4 regions of the Variovorax sp. UC74_104 genome follow, and region 3 is predicted to be linked to each of the others. Evidence: predicted binding sites of a transcription regulator. Region 3 holds the regulator's gene; each other region holds the start of a gene.
What was found. Region 3 encodes sigma-54, which starts transcription at its own class of promoters, with help from an activator protein. Its sites were predicted from a motif close to TGGCANGNAANCTGCTTT; they were not measured.
Positions count from the first base shown of each region.

Region 1 (4,094 bases), 840 kb from region 3:
AGCCGGCTCACCAACGTCATCAGCGCGCACCGCGGCACCGTCGACAAGTACATGGGCGACTGCGTCATGGCCTTCTGGGGCGCACCCATCGACACGCCCGACCACGCCACGCTCGCCGTGCGCGCCGCGCTCGACATGGCAGATGCCGTGCACGACATCAACCGCGCCCACCGCGCCAGCGGCCGGCCCGAGATCAGTGTGGGCATCGGCATCAACAGCGGCGTGATGAGCGTGGGCGACATGGGATCGGCGGCTCGCCGCAGCTACACCGTGGTCGGCGACGCGGTCAATCTCGCGTCGCGCCTCGAGGGCCTGAGCGGCCACTACGGCATCGAAGTGGTCGCCAGCGGCGCGACGCGCGAACTCGCGCCCGACTTCATCTGGCAGGAGCTCGACAGCGTGCGCGTCAAGGGAAAGGCACAGGCCGTTGCCGTTTTTACGCCCCTCGCCGCGCGCACGCCCGAAGCCGTGGAGCAGACGCAGCAGCTGCTCGAACGCTGGGGCGAAGTGCTCGCCGCGTACCGTCGCCAGGACTGGGCCATGGGCCGAAACTTGCTCGCGCCCCTGCTCGCCGCGGATGCGAAAAAAGTCCTTTACCAGCTCTACGCCCAGCGTTTAGCCTCGATGGCGTTGCGACCGCAAGACCCGAACTGGGACGGCGCAACCCGGTTCGAGACCAAATGACGACGGACACATAAGAGGGGTCTTTCACAATGCAGGTTCGTGTGCTGGGTTGCTCGGGCGCCATCGCCAAAGACTGCCGCACCACCTCGTTCCTGGTCGACACGGACCTGCTCGTCGATGCGGGCACCGGTGTCGGAGACCTCACGCTCGATGAAATGGCCTGCATCGACGACGTCGTGCTCACGCACAGCCACCTCGACCACATCGCCGCGCTCCCCCTGATGCTCGACGCGATCGGCAGCCGCCGCGCGCAGCCGCTGCGCGTGCATGCGCTGAGCGCCACCATTGACGCGCTGCGCACGCACGTGTTCAACAACGTCATCTGGCCGGACTTCGAGAGCATTCCCAGCCTCGAGGCGCCCTTCGTGAGCTTTCACGACATCGCCGTGGGCCAGCAACTGCCGCTGGGCAGCCGCGAGCCCAAGGTGGTCGAAGTGCTGCCCGCGTTCCACACCGTGCCTGCCTGCGGCTTCGCCGTGCGAAGGGCCGAGGGCGGCGCCCACTGGGTGTTCAGCGGCGACACCGAGCGCAACGCGCCCTTCTGGGAGCGCGTGAACGAGCTCGACGTGGCAATGCTCGTGATCGAAACCGCATTCAGCAGCCGCGAGCAGGCGCTGGCTGAGCGCAGCCTGCACCTGTCGCCCGCGCTCCTGGCTGGCGAACTGGCCCACATCGCGCCGGGTAGGCAGTACCCGATCTACATCACCCACACCAAGCCCGCCGAAACCGACGAGATCATGAGCCAGATCGAAGCCCTGGTGGTCGAGCAGGCGGCAGGCATGGCGCAGCGGGACATCCGCTGGTTGAAGGTGGATGGTGTCCTGACTTTCTGACTGCTGGTCAGTGATGCGTGGCATGACAAATTTGTCACCAGGTGTCGCATCTTGAGGCAAGTTGTGTCACATGGTGTAACGACAAAGTGGCTTCAAGTGACGTGTTCGGTCGGTGGAAGGGCCTGAAGACGGGTGGCACGGATGCTGCGGAAGGTACCTCGCTCCGGGCAGGTTCCCGGGCGTAACAACCAACCTACCTGGAGTTCCTTAAATGAACGTTCGTACCGTCGCCCGCCGCGCTCAGGCCGGCTTTACCCTTATCGAACTGATGATCGTTGTGGCGATCATTGGTATCTTGGCTGCTATTGCGCTGCCGCAATACCAAAATTACACGGCTCGCGCTCAGACTACAGAAGCAATGAACCTGCTCGCCGGCCTGAAGACTCCGGTCATGGATCTCTCCGGTAGCAACGGGCTGGCTACGGCGTGCAGCACCGCCGACGCAGTGCCTGGGGATGCTGCCGCTACTCCGCCCGTGGCCCCCATTCCTGCTGGCGCTCTGAATACGTCCAACAATTTCACGTTGTCCGGCAAGTACGTTGCCAACATCGTAGCTACGGCGAACGCCGGTACCTCCTGCGCTCTTACTGCAACCTTCAAGACCACGGGCGTGAACGACAAGCTGTCGGGCAAAACCGTTACCTTCACGTACACCGCTTCGAACGCCGATTGGGCCTGCACTTCCAACCTGGACGCATCGGTGCGTCCTAAGACTTGCTCGGCTTCCTAACGATCTGAGGCCACTCAGAACGACTGTGACAAAGCCGCCTCTGAGGCGGCTTTTTTTCGTCCACATTGTCATAGGGCCATGCATAAACCGTAAGCCGTCAATTAACCACGCCCTTGTTCAGGGAGCAATGAGCTGTGAGGCTACGTGCCCATGTATAGCAACATGGACACGTAGACATGACAGAGCAGTACGCAGAGTTGAGAGGCCGGTTGGTTGTGGGGCGCAAGAGTGACGGTCGCGGCGTCTACGACGAATCCGCCAAGAGGGAGTTGATCGTTGCCTGTCTCAAGCAGGGAGTGTCGGTGGCACGCATGGCGATGGAGCACGGTGTCAACACGAACCTGCTGAGGACCTGGATCGCGGCTTACCAGAGGCGAAGCGCCCAAGTGTCGGCGGGCGACATCGCGCGAACGCAAGATGCGGCATTCGTTGCCGTACACGTGGAGGGCGAACAGGATCCGCCGCAGCGCGAGCGTGCGGTGGCTGTGCCCGCGGTAGCCCACACACCTGCCACGGCCGTGGCGGTGATCCCGGATGAGAGCCCCTTGGCGACACCGACTCCGATGGTCGGTTTGCAGGTGCGGCTGCCCAACGGTGTGCAGCTCGATCTCGGCGAGACGAGCTTGCAGGAATTGCCGACGCTGGTGCAGATGTTGAGCCGATTGCCATGTTCCGCTTCGACGAAGGGCTGAAGGTCTACCTGCATCGCGAGCCGGTGGACTTCCGGCTGAGCATCAACGGCCTGGCGGTGCTGGTGGAGCAGGCGCTGGGCCTGGATCCGTTCGCATCGTGCGCCTACGTGTTCAGCAACCGCAGGCGCGACCGGGTGAAGATCCTGGGTTGGGAGCGCAACGGCTTCTGGCTGTTGCTCAAGCGGCTGGAGAAGGACAGGTTCATCTGGCCCTCGGCCGAGGCGGTTCCGGCGCTGACGGCCGAGCAACTGCACTGGTTGCTGGAAGGCATCGACATCGCGGTGGTGCAACGCCACCCCCATCTGCGCTATTGCAGCGTGGCCTGACGGAACAATGCTGGGGCACGCCGATCCAAGCTGGCGTGTCCACGCCTGCCACCATCACCGCTGAAGAACTCGCTGGCCTCATCGCCGAGCGCGATGCGCTGGCCGGCGCGCTTCGTATTGCGACCACCGAACGGGACTTGGCGCTCGAACGGTTGAGGTCGCTGCAGCGCCAGCTGTTCGCCGCCAAGAGCGAAGCGCGCGGCACCGAGCAGAAGGATCTGTTCCTCAACGAGGCCGAAGCACTCGCGCCCACTGATCAGGCACCGCAGGCCGAGACTGACGAAGAGGAATCGACACCGGTCGCCGGGCATCAGCGCAAAAAGCGCGGACGCAAGCCGCTGGACCCCGCGCTGCCGCGCGAGATCGTGCGCCACGAGCTGCCCGAGGCCCAGCGCGTGTGCGCACACGACGGACACGCGCTGGTGGAGATCGGCTCCGAGATCAGCGAGCAGATGGATGTCATTCCCGAACAGGTGCGCGTGCTGCAGCACCACCGCATCAAGTACGCATGTCCCTGCTGCGATCAGAGCCTGAAGGTCGCACCGGCGCCGGCGCGCATCATCCCTCGCGGGCTGCTCACCGAGCAGGCCCAAGCCTGGGTCATCACCGGCAAGTATCAGTTCGGCATGCCGCTGTACCGCACGGCCGCGCTGCTGCGCCGCTTCGGTGGCGACATCGTGAGCAACACCCTGGCCTCTGGCGTCGTGCGCATCGGCCGGGCTGTGCAGCCCGTCATCAACCTGCTGCGCGATCACCTGCTCGACTCGGACCTGATCTACGGTGACGAGACCACGGTCCAGGTGCTCAAGGAGCCCGGAAGGAAAGCCCA
Region 1 is NZ_CP171978.1:534,912-539,005, reverse strand. Features, by position in the region: partial or broken gene ACHMXA_RS02640 (CHASE2 domain-containing protein) at 1-684, shown strand, start outside; gene ACHMXA_RS02635 (3',5'-cyclic-nucleotide phosphodiesterase) at 714-1,517, shown strand; gene ACHMXA_RS02630 (pilin) at 1,729-2,247, shown strand; gene ACHMXA_RS02625 (transposase) at 2,424-2,939, shown strand; gene tnpB (IS66 family insertion sequence element accessory protein TnpB) at 2,915-3,265, shown strand; gene tnpC (IS66 family transposase) at 3,301-4,094, shown strand, end outside.
Region 1: the regulator sigma-54 is predicted to act here: its motif matches at 1,651-1,668, upstream of ACHMXA_RS02630 (pilin).

Region 2 (4,094 bases), 1.3 Mb from region 3:
CGCCCGCCTCGCCGACATCGCCGCGCCCGCGTTGATCGCCGCGGCCAAGGACGACACGCTCGTGCCCTGGACCTGCTCTCAGCGCCTGGCCGATGGCCTGCGCGACGTCACGCTCGACTTCGTGCCGCACGGCGGCCATGCCCACAGCGTGACCGAGGCGCAAGCCTTCAACCGCAGCCTGCTCGACTTTCTCTCGCGGGTCAGCGCACCCGCCGTTCCAGCATGACCTCCAAGAACACCCTCGACGACGCCGCGCTGTCGCTGCTCTTCACCGGCGCGCGCAGCCACAACGGCTGGACCGACGAGCCCGTCACCGACGCGCAGCTGAAGCAGATCTACGCGCTCGCGAGCCTCGGCCCCACCTCGGCCAACTGCTCGCCCGCGCGCTTCGTCTTCGTGCGCACGCCCGAGGGCAAGCAGCGCCTCGCGCCGGCCCTCTCCAAGGGCAACCTCGACAAGACCATGGCCGCGCCCGTCACGGTCATCGCCGCGTGGGACCGCAAGTTCTACGACAGGCTGCCTGCGCTGTTCCCGCACGCCGACGCGCGCAGCTGGTTCACCGGCAGCCCCGAGGCCGCCCACGAGACGGCCTTTCGCAACGCCAGCCTGCAGGCGGGCTACCTGCTGCTCGCGGCGCGCGCGGTCGGGCTCGACGCGGGCCCGATGTCGGGCTTCGACAAGGCGAAGGTCGACGCGGCCTTCTTCGAGGGTACCGACTGGACCGTCAACTTCCTCATCAACCTCGGCCACGGCGACGCGTCGAAGCTGTTCGGCCGCCTGACGCGGCTGGCCTTCGACGAGGCCTGCCTGCTGGCCTGAAGGAGTCATGCGAGATGCTGCACAACGCCATGGCCTCGAATCCCGCTTCATCGTCACCCAATCCCGCCCTGCTGCCGCAGGGCCTGCAGAAGGCCGACTACCGCAACGCGATGGCGCGGCTGGGCGCGGCGGTGAACATCATCACCACCGACGGCCCCGCAGGCCGCGCGGGCTTCACCGCATCAGCCGTGTGCAGCGTGACCGACGAGCCACCGACGCTGCTGGTGTGCCTGAACCGTTCGGCCTCGGTGTACCCGGCGTTCAAGGCCAACGGCGTGCTGTGCGTCAACGTGCTGGCAGCCGGGCACCAGTCGCTGTCCGCCCTCTTCGGCGGCAAGACGCCGATGGACGAGCGCTTCGCCGCAGCAAGCTGGAGCAGCAAGACCACCGGCTCGCCGGTGCTGGACGATGCAGCCGTGTCCTTCGACTGCCGCGTGGTGCATGCGACGAGCTCGGGCACGCACGATGTTTTTTTCTGTGAAGCCGTCTCCATCGCCATCGGCGGCGCGGCGCAGGGGCTGATCTACTTCGATCGGCGGTATCACGAGATCGCTGCGCCGCCATCCCACTGACCCGTTTTATCCCCTCTCCCCAAGGGGAGAGGGAGCAAGGCCTCAGCGCGGCACGATGCCCTGCAGCACGATGCGCTGAACGTTCTCCACCGCGCGCTCGAAGAAGGCCTCGTCTTCCAGCGTGTGCCCCGACAGCGCCTGCACCTGCACGCCGAAGTCCGCGTAGTGCTGCGTCATTGCCCACAGCGCGAAGATCAGGTGGTGCGGATCGACCGGCGCCAGCTTGCCCGCATCGATCCATGCGCGGATCACTTCCGATTTCTTCTCCACCAGCGTGCGCAGTTCGCGATCGAGTTCGTCGCGCAGCAGCGGCGCGCCCTGGATCATCTCCAGGCAGAAGAGCCGCGACGCATCGGGCCGGTCGCGCGAGACCACCAGCTTGCGGCGGATGTAGTCGCCGATGGCCTCGGCCGGATCCTGCTCCGCGCTGAAGCCGCGCAGCGGCTCGAGCCACAGCGCGAGCAGGTCGCGCAGCACGTTGACGTAGAGCTCTTCCTTGTTCGCGAAGTAGTAGAGCAGGTTGCTCTTCGACACGTCGGCGCGCGCGGCCACCTGGTCGATGGAGGTGCCGTGCAGGCCGAAGCGCGAGAACAGCCCCAGCGCCGCGCCGAGGATCGCGCTGCGCTTGTCCTCGATCTGGCGCAACCGGCGGTTCACCGCGGAGGCGCTGCGCACCGCCGGCTTCGCGCGCTTGCGCGCGGGGCTTTCCTTGCTGGCGTTCACGGCCAGTGCTTTGGTCTTCGGCATCTTTCCTCGTTCCTCCCTCGTTCGTTCAATCGCTCGATCGGTCGGTCCTGCCTCGGCAGGCGCTACGGCGCACCACTGTAAGGCCGTGGTGCATCGCCATGCGCCGCAACCGCCTTCGCGGCACGGCAATTCGCACCATGCTGACGCGACGAATGGGTTTTGTCCATTTGGTCCAACTGGCACAGACGTTGCATGGCGAAAGGCATGCCAAGCACGAGGAACCTGCCATGACCCTGCTTTCCGTACCCATCATCGATCTCGCGCCCTACTTCGCCGGAAGCGCCGAAGGCAAGGCGGAGGTAGCGAAGAAAGTCGACGAGGCCTGCCGCAGCATCGGCTTCCTCGTCATCACCAACCACGGCATCTCTGCGGAGCTGATCTCGCGCGTGTCGTCGCTCTCGCGCAAGTTCTTCGACATGCCGCTGGGCGAGAAGCGCAAGGTCGATCGTCCGCGCGAGGACGCGGTGCGCGGCTACAGCGCGGTGGGCGAGGAAGGGCTCTCCTACAGCCTGGAGGAAGCGGCACCGGGCGACCTGAAGGAGTCGTTCTCCATCGGCCCCTCGAACGTGCCGGACGACGACTACCACCGCGGCCCCGCAGCAGGCCCGCACTTCGAACCCAACAGCTGGCCGCCCATCGAGGGCTTCAAGGAAGCGTACGAGCAGTACTTCGAGGCGATGAGCGATCTCTCGCGCTCGCTGATGCGCGTCTTCGCGCTCGGCCTCTCGCTGCCCGAGACCTTCTTCGACGACAAGATCGACAGGCACATCAGCATGTTCCGCGTGCTGAGCTACCCGCCCCAGCGCGAGCAGCCTCTGCCCGGCCAGCTGCGCGCGGGCGCGCACAGCGACTATGGCAGCCTCACCATCGTGCTGCCCGACGACAAGGGCCTGCAGGTGTTCAACAAGGCCGGCCAGTGGGTGGACGTGCCGCAGGTCGAGGGCGGCCTGGTGGTCAACATCGCCGACCTCATGATGCAGTGGACCAACGACCAGTGGGTGTCCACGCTGCACCGCGTGATCAACCCGCCCTTCGAGGTGGCGAGCACCAACCGCCGCCAGTCGCTGGTGTTCTTCCACCAGCCCAACTACGACGCGATGGTCGAGTGCCTACCGAGCTGCCTCGCACCGGGCGAGCAGCCGAAGTACGCGCCCATCTCGTCGGGCGACCACCTCACCTCCAAGTTCGTCAAGCAGACGACCTTCGGCGGCACCAAGGTCGCGGCCTGAATCCTCGGAGGCGCCCGGATCACATGGCCCACCTGTCCTACGTCAACGTCTTCGCGAAGGACGTGGTCGCGCTCAGCGGCTTCTACCAGCGCGTGTTCGGCTTCAAGGAGATCGAGGCGATCCGCTCGCCCATCTTCCGAGGGCTGGACACCGGCAAGTCGAGCCTCGGCTTCAACGCGCTCGATGCCTACGAGCTGCTGCACCTGAGCGAGTTCTCCGACACGCGCGGCGTGAAGTTCCTGCTGAACATCGACGTCGACAGCCAGGCCGACGTCGACCGCATGGTGCCCGTCGCTCTAGAGGCCGGCGCCACGCTCGTGAAGCCGCCCTACGTCACCTACTACAACTGGTACCAGTCGGTGCTGCTCGATCCCGAGGGCAATGTGTTCCGCATCAACTTCATGATGTGACGCGCACTGCGACCACTTCATCTTTCGTCTCCGTTCTTCCCTCCGTCAAAGCCTCTACTCAAAGGTAGTTCCATGCAGCTGCGCACCCTCACTCCCAGCCTGGGCCTCGCGATGACCATCGCGGCCGGAGGCGCGTCCTTCACCACGCTGACCGCTGCGGCCGCCGACGGCTTCACGCTGAAGGACAAGCCGAAGATCGCGATGCTCTACTTCGGCCCCAAGAACGACGGCGGCTGGACGCAGGCCTTCGACGAGGCCCGCGTGAAGATCGAGAAGGAGATCGGCCAGAAGATCCAGTTCGTGGAGAACGTGCCCGA
Region 2 is NZ_CP171978.1:111,046-115,139, forward strand. Features, by position in the region: gene rutD (pyrimidine utilization protein D) at 1-226, shown strand, start outside; gene ACHMXA_RS00485 (malonic semialdehyde reductase) at 223-819, shown strand; gene rutF (NADH-dependent FMN reductase RutF) at 834-1,391, shown strand; gene rutR (HTH-type transcriptional regulator RutR) at 1,434-2,138, opposite strand; gene ACHMXA_RS00500 (isopenicillin N synthase family dioxygenase) at 2,366-3,367, shown strand; gene ACHMXA_RS00505 (VOC family protein) at 3,391-3,777, shown strand; gene ACHMXA_RS00510 (BMP family ABC transporter substrate-binding protein) at 3,850-4,094, shown strand, end outside.
Region 2: the regulator sigma-54 is predicted to act here: its motif matches at 2,316-2,333, upstream of ACHMXA_RS00500 (isopenicillin N synthase family dioxygenase).

Region 3 (4,094 bases):
CCTACACCGTCAACGGCTCCACCGTGCCGCCGAACACCGCCGTCAACGCTTCGGCGCCGGGCGGACGCGTCAGGACCATCCTCACCCCCAAGGCAGCAACCGCCACCGCGCCGGCCGCGGGCGCCTCGGCCCCGGCCGGTGGTGCGAAGGCACCGCCGCCGGCAGCCACCCCGGCACCGGGCAAGGGCCTGCGCCCGAGCACCACGCTCGGCAGTGACCAGGGAGACACGCGCAAGTGATCGAATCCGCAGGAACCCAGGACGCCGGCGGCGCACCGGGCAGCCGCCTGGTCGCGCGCGGCCTGAAGAAGAGCTACGGCAGCCGCACGGTCGTGAAGGACGTCTCGCTCGACGTGCAGAAGGGCGAAGTCGTCGGGCTGCTGGGCCCCAACGGCGCCGGCAAGACCACTTCGTTCTACATGATCGTGGGCCTGGTGCGCGCCGATGCCGGCGACATCACCATCGACGGCGAGCCGATCGCCCACATGCCGATCCACCGCCGCGCCCGCATGGGCCTGAGCTACCTGCCGCAGGAAGCTTCCATCTTCCGCAAGCTCACGGTCGAGGAGAACGTGCGCGCCGTGCTCGAGCTGCAGATGGAGCCCGACGCGAACGGCAAGATGGCGCCGCTGTCGAAGCCGCACATCGAGGAGCGCCTGTCCGAGCTACTGGCTGACCTGCGCGTCGACCACCTGCGCGATTCGCCGGCGCTCGCGCTGTCGGGCGGCGAGCGCCGCCGCGTCGAGATCGCGCGCGCCCTGGCCACGCAGCCGCGCTTCATCCTGCTGGACGAGCCCTTCGCCGGCATCGACCCGATCGCGGTGATCGAGATCCAGCGGATCATCAGCTTCCTGAAGGAGCGCGGCATCGGCGTGCTCATCACCGACCACAACGTGCGCGAGACGCTGGGCATCTGCGACCACGCCTTCATCATCAGCGACGGGCATGTGCTGGCACAAGGCACGCCTTCGGAGATCGTCGACAACGCCGAGGTACGCAGGGTGTACCTGGGCGAGCACTTCCGCATGTAAGGCGCGGGGGCGGTTTCCACCATGAAGCAAGGGCTATCCCTTCGCGTTTCGCAGCATCTGGCGCTCACGCCGCAGCTGCAGCAGTCGATCAGGCTGCTGCAGCTCTCCACGCTCGAACTGAGCCAGGAGGTGGAGCAGATGCTCGACGAGAACCCGTTCCTCGAGCGCACCGCGGAAGAAGCCGCGCGCGAGGAATTCGGGCTCGACACGGCCGACGCGCCGGTCCCCCGCGATGACGGCGGCGAAGGCGAGGGCGACTTCGCCTCCCCGGCCGCCAGCAGCAGCACGAGTTCGTCCGCCGAGAGCGCCTCCACCGCTGACTCCGACGGCCCCGCCGCCGAGATCTCCGAGCGCGAGCCCGACTGGGAGGGCGACGGCACCGTCGACATGGCGCCCGACGACAGCGAATGGGGCAGCGACGCGCCCGCGCGCCAGAACAACCTGGGCGACGACGAGCGCGCCGACGCCACCGAGCTCGCGCGCAGCCAGGAGTCGCTGCAATCCTTCCTGCACCGCCAGGCGCTGAGCCTGCGCCTGAACGAGAACGACAGCGCCGCGCTGCGCTTCCTGATCGAATCGCTCAACGACGACGGCTACCTCGAGGACTCGCTGCCCGCGCTGGCCTCGGGCCTGGCCGGCGACGACAACGACCAGTTCGACGACCTGGTGCATCACTTCCAGGTGGCGCTCGGCCTGCTGCAGAGCCTGGAGCCCGCTGGCGTGGGTGCGCGCGACCTCGGCGAGTGCCTGAGCATCCAGCTGCGCGCCATGGCCAGCGACGACGAGACCGAGGAAGAGGAACTGGTCCGCAAGACGGCGCTGGCCATCTGCAAGCAGCCCATGGAGCTGCTCGCGCGCCGCGACTTCAAGCGCCTGGCCACGCTCACCCGCAGCAGCGAGGAGCTGGTGCGCTCGGCGCTGCAGGTCATCGCGCGGCTGGAGCCCAAGCCGGGCCGGCGCTTCGTCGACGTCGAGCGCAACGTCATCATTCCGGACGTGATCGTCACCAAGACCGGCCGCGGCACCAACGTGAAGTTCCGCGTGATGCTCAACCCCGACGTGATGCCGCGCCTGCGCGTGCACGACATCTACGCCGGCGCGCTGAAGTCGCACAAGGGCGAGGGCAGCCAGGCGCTGTCGCAGCGGCTGCAGGAGGCGCGCTGGTTCATCAAGAACATCCAGCAGCGCTTCGACACCATCCTGCGCGTGAGCAACGCCATCGTCGAGCGGCAGAAGAGCTACTTCGTGCACGGCGAGCTCGCCATGCGCCCGCTGGTGCTGCGCGAGATCGCCGACGAGCTGGGCCTACACGAATCGACCATCTCGCGCGTGACCACCGCCAAGTACATGGCCACGCCCTTCGGCACGGTCGAGCTCAAGTACTTCTTCGGCTCGGCGCTGGGCACCGAGACCGGCGGCAATGCGTCGAGCACCGCGGTGCGCGCGCTCATCAAGCAGTTCGTCGGCTCCGAGAGCGTGAAGAAGCCGCTGTCGGACAGCCAGATCTCCGAGATGCTGAAGGAGCAGGGCATCGAGTGCGCGCGCCGCACCGTCGCCAAGTACCGCGAGGCGCTGCGCATCGCGCCCGCCAACCTGCGCAAAGCCTTGTAATTGGTACACCCCCAGGCTATGCGCACTTCGTGTCGCTTCGCCAACCCCCTTGCAGGGGGCAACACCTGCGGCCCGGCTGAGCCGGTTCCGCGGTGTTCCTTGAATGGATCCGGGTGGCGTTTGGGCATGGCTGTGGTGCTCGCCATGGTCGTGCTGTTTGTCGCCGGCTGCGCCACGCTGCCCGACGAGGCGCCGCGCACGCCGACCAAGGCCATCGCCGTCTCGGCCGACACCGCCTTGGGCAAGATCGCGCTGGCCTCGCAGCCCGACCCCGACCTGAGCGGCTTCCGCCTGATGCCCGGCGGCGACTTCGCCTTCGACACCCGCATCCAGCTGGCCCGCCGCGCGCAGCGCACGCTGGACGTGCAGTACTACCAGATCGAGAACGACGAGACCGGCCGCTACCTGCTGCGCACCCTGCGCGACGCCGCCCAGCGCGGCGTGCGCGTGCGGCTCTTGATGGACGACCTCTACACCTCCGGCGAAGACGAACTGCTGCTGGGCTTCGCCGCCACGCCCAATGTGGAGCTGCGCCTGTTCAACCCCTTCCCGGCCGGCCGCGGCAGCCTGCTGAAGCGCTTCACGGCCTCGCTCTTCGACTTCAGCCGCGTCAACCGCCGCATGCACAACAAGCTGTTCATCGCCGACGGCGCGATGGCGGTGGCGGGCGGGCGCAACATCGGCAACCAGTACTTCAGGCGCACGGCGGGCGAGAACTTCATCGACCTCGACACCTTCGTCACCGGCGCGCTCATTCCCCGCCTGGGCAGCCTGTTCGACCAATACTGGAACAGCGTCTACGTGCGGCCGATCCAGTCGGTGGTGGGCAGCGGCCTCTCGCGCGAGGAGCTGCAGCAGCGCTTCGAGCTCGCCACCGGCCCCGACACCACGCCCCCGCCGCCCAGGCCCGCGCCCAACGACCTGCTGGGCTACAGCCCGATGGCCGAAGACCTGGACGCCGGCAAGCTCGGCCTGATCTGGACCACCGCCGAGGCGTATGCCGATTCGCCCGAGCGCGTGATCGGCAAGACCGCTTCCTACGGCGGCGTGCCGCTGCTCGACGTCGACAGCGTGCGCTACAACGTGGTCGAGCAGATGCGCCGCGCCCGCTCGGAAGTGACCATCGTCTCGCCCTACCTGATCCCGGGCCCCTCGGGGCTGGAGGTGATGCGCGAGATCCGCGGGCGCAACGTGAAGATCAGCGTGGTCACCAACTCGCTGGCCGCCACCGACGAGCCGCTGGTGCACACCGCCTACCGCCGCTACCGGCCCGACATGCTCAGGCTGGGTGCCGACCTCTACGAGCTGAGCACCAACCGCACCCGGCGCAGCGTGCGGCTGGGGCTCTTCGGCACCTCCGTGGGGAGGCTGCACGCCAAGTCGGCGGTGATCGACCGGCGCATTCTTTTCGTCGGCTCGATGAATTTCGACCCGCGCTCCGAGACGTACAACA
Region 3 is NZ_CP171978.1:1,378,231-1,382,324, forward strand. Features, by position in the region: gene lptA (lipopolysaccharide transport periplasmic protein LptA) at 1-239, shown strand, start outside; gene lptB (LPS export ABC transporter ATP-binding protein) at 236-1,030, shown strand; gene rpoN (RNA polymerase factor sigma-54) at 1,052-2,641, shown strand; gene ACHMXA_RS06545 (phospholipase D family protein) at 2,768-4,094, shown strand, end outside.

Region 4 (4,094 bases), 1.9 Mb from region 3:
GCCCGGCTCGAAGCGCACCGCGGCGCCCGAGGCAATGTTCAGCCGCATGCCGCGCGCGGCCTCGCGGTCGAAGCCGAGCGCGCCGTTGGTCTCGGCGAAGTGATAGTGCGAGCCGACCTGGATCGGCCGGTCGGCGGTGTTCTGCACCACGAGCGTGAGGGTGCGGCGGCCGGGGTTGAGCGCGTGCTCGCCCTCGTCGGTGAAGAGTTCTCCGGGGATCATGCCGGCCGCCTCAGATGGCCTGAGCCAGCAGCGTTGCGCCCAGGCCGACGACCGCGGCGCCGGCCACGCGCGGCAGCCACGCGTTGGCATTGCGCAGTGCCCAGCCGATCGCGATGCCCGCGGCGTGCAGCAGCACCGTCGCGCAGACCATGCCGGCCAGCGTGAGGGCGGCGCCTTGCTCGCTCGCCAGCTCGTAGCCGTGGGCCACGCCGTGGAAGACGGCGAACACGCCCACCACGGCCATCGCCGCCACCGCCGGCAGGCGCACGCGCGTGACCACCAGCAGGCCCAGCACCAGCAGCGAGGCCGCGATCATCGGCTCGACCGCCGGCAGCTGCACGCTCGCCAGCCCGGCCAGCGCGCCCGCGAGCAGCATGCCGGCGAAGGCCAGCGGCGCCCAGAGCAGGTCGGGCCAGGCGCGGCGCGCGGCCAGCGCGCTCCACAGGCCGACGGCGACCATCGCCGCGAGGTGGTCGGCGCCGGTCAGCGGGTGCATGAAGCCGGTGACGAAGCCGTGGTGCATGCCGCCGTCCACTCCGGTGTGGGCGCTGGCCGCGAGCGGCAGCAGGAAGGCGATCAGGGCAAGGGTCTTGGAGGTGCTGTGGCGCATGGAAAAGTCCTTCTGTTCTTTCTCTTGTTCTTCGAATTTCAGACGATCGGCTGGTGCACGGTGACCAGCTTGGTGCCGTCGGGGAAGGTCGCTTCGACCTGGATGTCGGGAATCATCTCGGCGATGCCGTCCATCACGTCGGCGCGGGTGAGCACGCTGCGCCCCTCGCTCATGAGTTCGGCCACGCTCTTGCCGTCGCGCGCGCCTTCCATGACGGCGGCGGAGATCAGGGCGACGGCTTCGGGGTAGTTGAGCTTGAGGCCGCGCGCCTTGCGGCGTTCGGCCAGGAGTGCCGCGGTGAAGATCAGCAGCTTGTCTTTTTCGCGCGGGGTCAGTTCCATGGGATCGGCATCGGGTGGCGGGAGGAGGCGGCCATTATGGGCAAGCCGGCTTCTTTGCAACAGTCGTGCCTCGTCCGCCAAAAGCCGTATGGATGGCACGGAAGATGCACCGAAACGGTGTGAACCCTGAAGCCGCCCCCATCAGCTCGGACGACGCCCCCCAGCGCATCGTCAAGGTGCGGCGCGACTACAACAGCTGGGTGGCCAGCGAGACGCTGGAAGACTACGCCCTGCGCTACACGCCGCAGCGCTTCCGCAAATGGTCCGAATGGCGGGTGGCCAACACGGCTTTCGGGGCGGCGTCGTTCCTGATCCTGGAGGCGGTGGGCGCCACGCTGCTGGTGCAGTACGGCTTCGCCAACGCCTTCTGGGCGATCCTGGCGACGGGGTTCATCATCTTCCTGGCGGGCGTGCCGATCAGCGTGTACGCGGCGCGCTACGGCGTCGACATGGACCTGCTCACGCGCGGTGCCGGCTTCGGCTACATCGGCTCCACGCTCACCTCGCTGATCTACGCGAGCTTCACCTTCATCTTCTTCGCGCTGGAGGCGGCGGTGATGGCCTATGCGCTGGAACTGGCGCTGGGCATTCCGCCGGTCTGGGGCTACCTGGTGTGCGCGCTGGTGGTGATTCCACTGGTCACGCACGGGGTGTCGGCCATCAGCCGGCTGCAGTTGTGGACCCAGCCGCTGTGGCTGCTGATGCTGGTCGTGCCCTTCGCCTATGTGCTTGTGCGCGATCCTGGTGCGTTCGCGGGCATCGTGCACTACAACGGCGTGCGCTCGGGCACGAAGGGCTTCGATCTGCACCTGTTTGGCGCAGCCCTCACGGTCGGCATCGCGCTTATCACCCAGATGGGCGAGCAGGCCGACTACCTGCGCTTCATGCCCGCGCGCACGGCGGCCACGGCGCGGCGCTGGTGGGCCGGGGTGCTGGCCGGCGGCCCGGGCTGGGTGGTGCTGGGCGTGCTCAAGATGCTGGGCGGCGCGCTGCTGGCTTACCTCGCGATCACGCACATGGTGCCGGCCGACCGGGCGGTCGACCCCAACCAGATGTACCTGGCGGCCTACGAGTACGTGTTTCCGCACTACGGCTGGGCGGTGGCGGCCACGGCGCTGTTCGTGGTGATCTCGCAGCTCAAGATCAACGTGACCAACGCCTATGCGGGCTCTTTGGCCTGGAGCAACTTCTTCTCGCGCGTGGCGCACAGTCACCCGGGGCGGGTGGTGTGGGTGGTGTTCAACGCGCTCATCGCCTTCATGCTGATGGAGATGAACGTGTTCGAGGCGCTGGGCGACGTGCTGGGCCTGTTCGCCAACATCGCCATCGCCTGGATGATGGCCGTGGTGGCCGACCTGGTCATCAACAAGCCGCTGGGCCTGTCGCCGCCGGGCATCGAGTTCAAGCGCGCGCATCTGTGGGACATCAACCCGGTGGGCGTGGGCGCGATGGCGCTGGCATCGGGGCTGTCGATCACCGCGCACCTGGGCGTGTTCGGGCCGCTGGCGCAGGCCTTCTCGGCGCTGATCGCGCTGGGCACGGCGCTGGTGGCCTCGCCGCTTTTGGCCTGGGCGACCGGCGGCAAGTACTACCTGGCGCGCGGCGTGCCTTCATCCGGGGCCGGCGCGGTGCGCTGGGCCAGGGTCGAGCACGAGGGCAGCTACCAGCGCCTGAAGGTGCAGCACTGCGTGATCTGCGAGCGCGAGTACGAGGGGCCGGACATGGCCCACTGCCCCGCCTACCAGGGCCCGATCTGCTCTCTGTGCTGCACGCTGGACGCGCGCTGCGGCGACCTGTGCAAGCCGCACGCGAGCCTGTCGTCGCAGTGGTCGGCGGTGCTGCGCTGGCTGCTGCCGCGGCGCAGCTGGCGCTACCTCGACACGGGGCTGGGGCACTTCCTGCTGCTGATGCTGGTGATCGTGCCGCTGCTGGCGGTGGTGTTCGGCGTGCTCTACCAGCAGGAGCTGCGCGCCTTCGCCGAAGGCGCGCTGGAGCTGGCGACCGAGCCCGACGCGGCGGCCGCGCTCGCGGGCGTGCAGAAGGCTTCGCTGCGCTCGGGCTTCCTCAAGGCGTACATGGCGCTGCTGGTCATCGCGGGCATCGTCGCGTGGTGGCTGGTGCTGGCGCACCAGAGCCGCAAGGTGGCGCAGGAGGAGTCGAACCGACAGACCCACCTGCTGGTGCGAGAGATCGAGCTGCACCGCGAGACCGACCGCGCGCTTCAGGCCGCCAAGCAGTCCGCCGACGAGGCGCGCGAGATCGCGGAGCAGGCCAAGCTCGCGGCCGAGCTCGCCAAGCAGGCCGCCGACCAGGCCAACCAGGCCAAGAGCCGCTACATCAGCGCCATCAGCCACGAGCTGCGCACGCCGCTCAACAGCATCCTGGGCTACGCGCAGCTCATGGGCGAGGACCATTCCGTGCCGCCGCACCGGCAGCAGGCGGTGGCCGTCATCAAGCGCGGCGGGGAGCACCTGCTGTCGCTCATCGAGGGCACGCTGGCCATTGCGCACATCGAGGCCGGCAAGCTCACGCTGCATGCGCGGCCGATGCGCTTCGCCGACACGCTGCGCGAGCTGGCCGACATGTTCGAGCTGCAGGCGGCCGAGAAGGGCCTGCAGTTCCGCTTCGAGGCCGCGGGGCAGCTGCCCGAGGTGGTGCGCGCCGACGAGAAGCGCGTGTGCCAGATCCTCATCAACCTGCTGGGCAACGCGATCAAGTTCACGGCGGCGGGGCAGGTCACGCTGCGGCTGGCCTATGCGCGCGAGTTCGCCTCCATCGAGATCGAGGACACGGGCCCCGGCATGCCGGCCGGGGACATCGAGCGCATCTTCGAGCCCTTCGCGCGCGGCAACGCCACGGGCATGGCGGCCGCGCCGGGCGCGGGGCTGGGCCTCACCATCGCCAAGATGCTCACCGACCTG
Region 4 is NZ_CP171978.1:5,911,913-5,916,006, reverse strand. Features, by position in the region: gene ACHMXA_RS27820 (urease subunit beta) at 1-222, opposite strand, end outside; gene ACHMXA_RS27815 (HupE/UreJ family protein) at 233-832, opposite strand; gene ACHMXA_RS27810 (urease subunit gamma) at 871-1,173, opposite strand; gene ACHMXA_RS27805 (ATP-binding protein) at 1,278-4,094, shown strand, end outside.
Region 4: the regulator sigma-54 is predicted to act here: its motif matches at 1,254-1,271, upstream of ACHMXA_RS27810 (urease subunit gamma).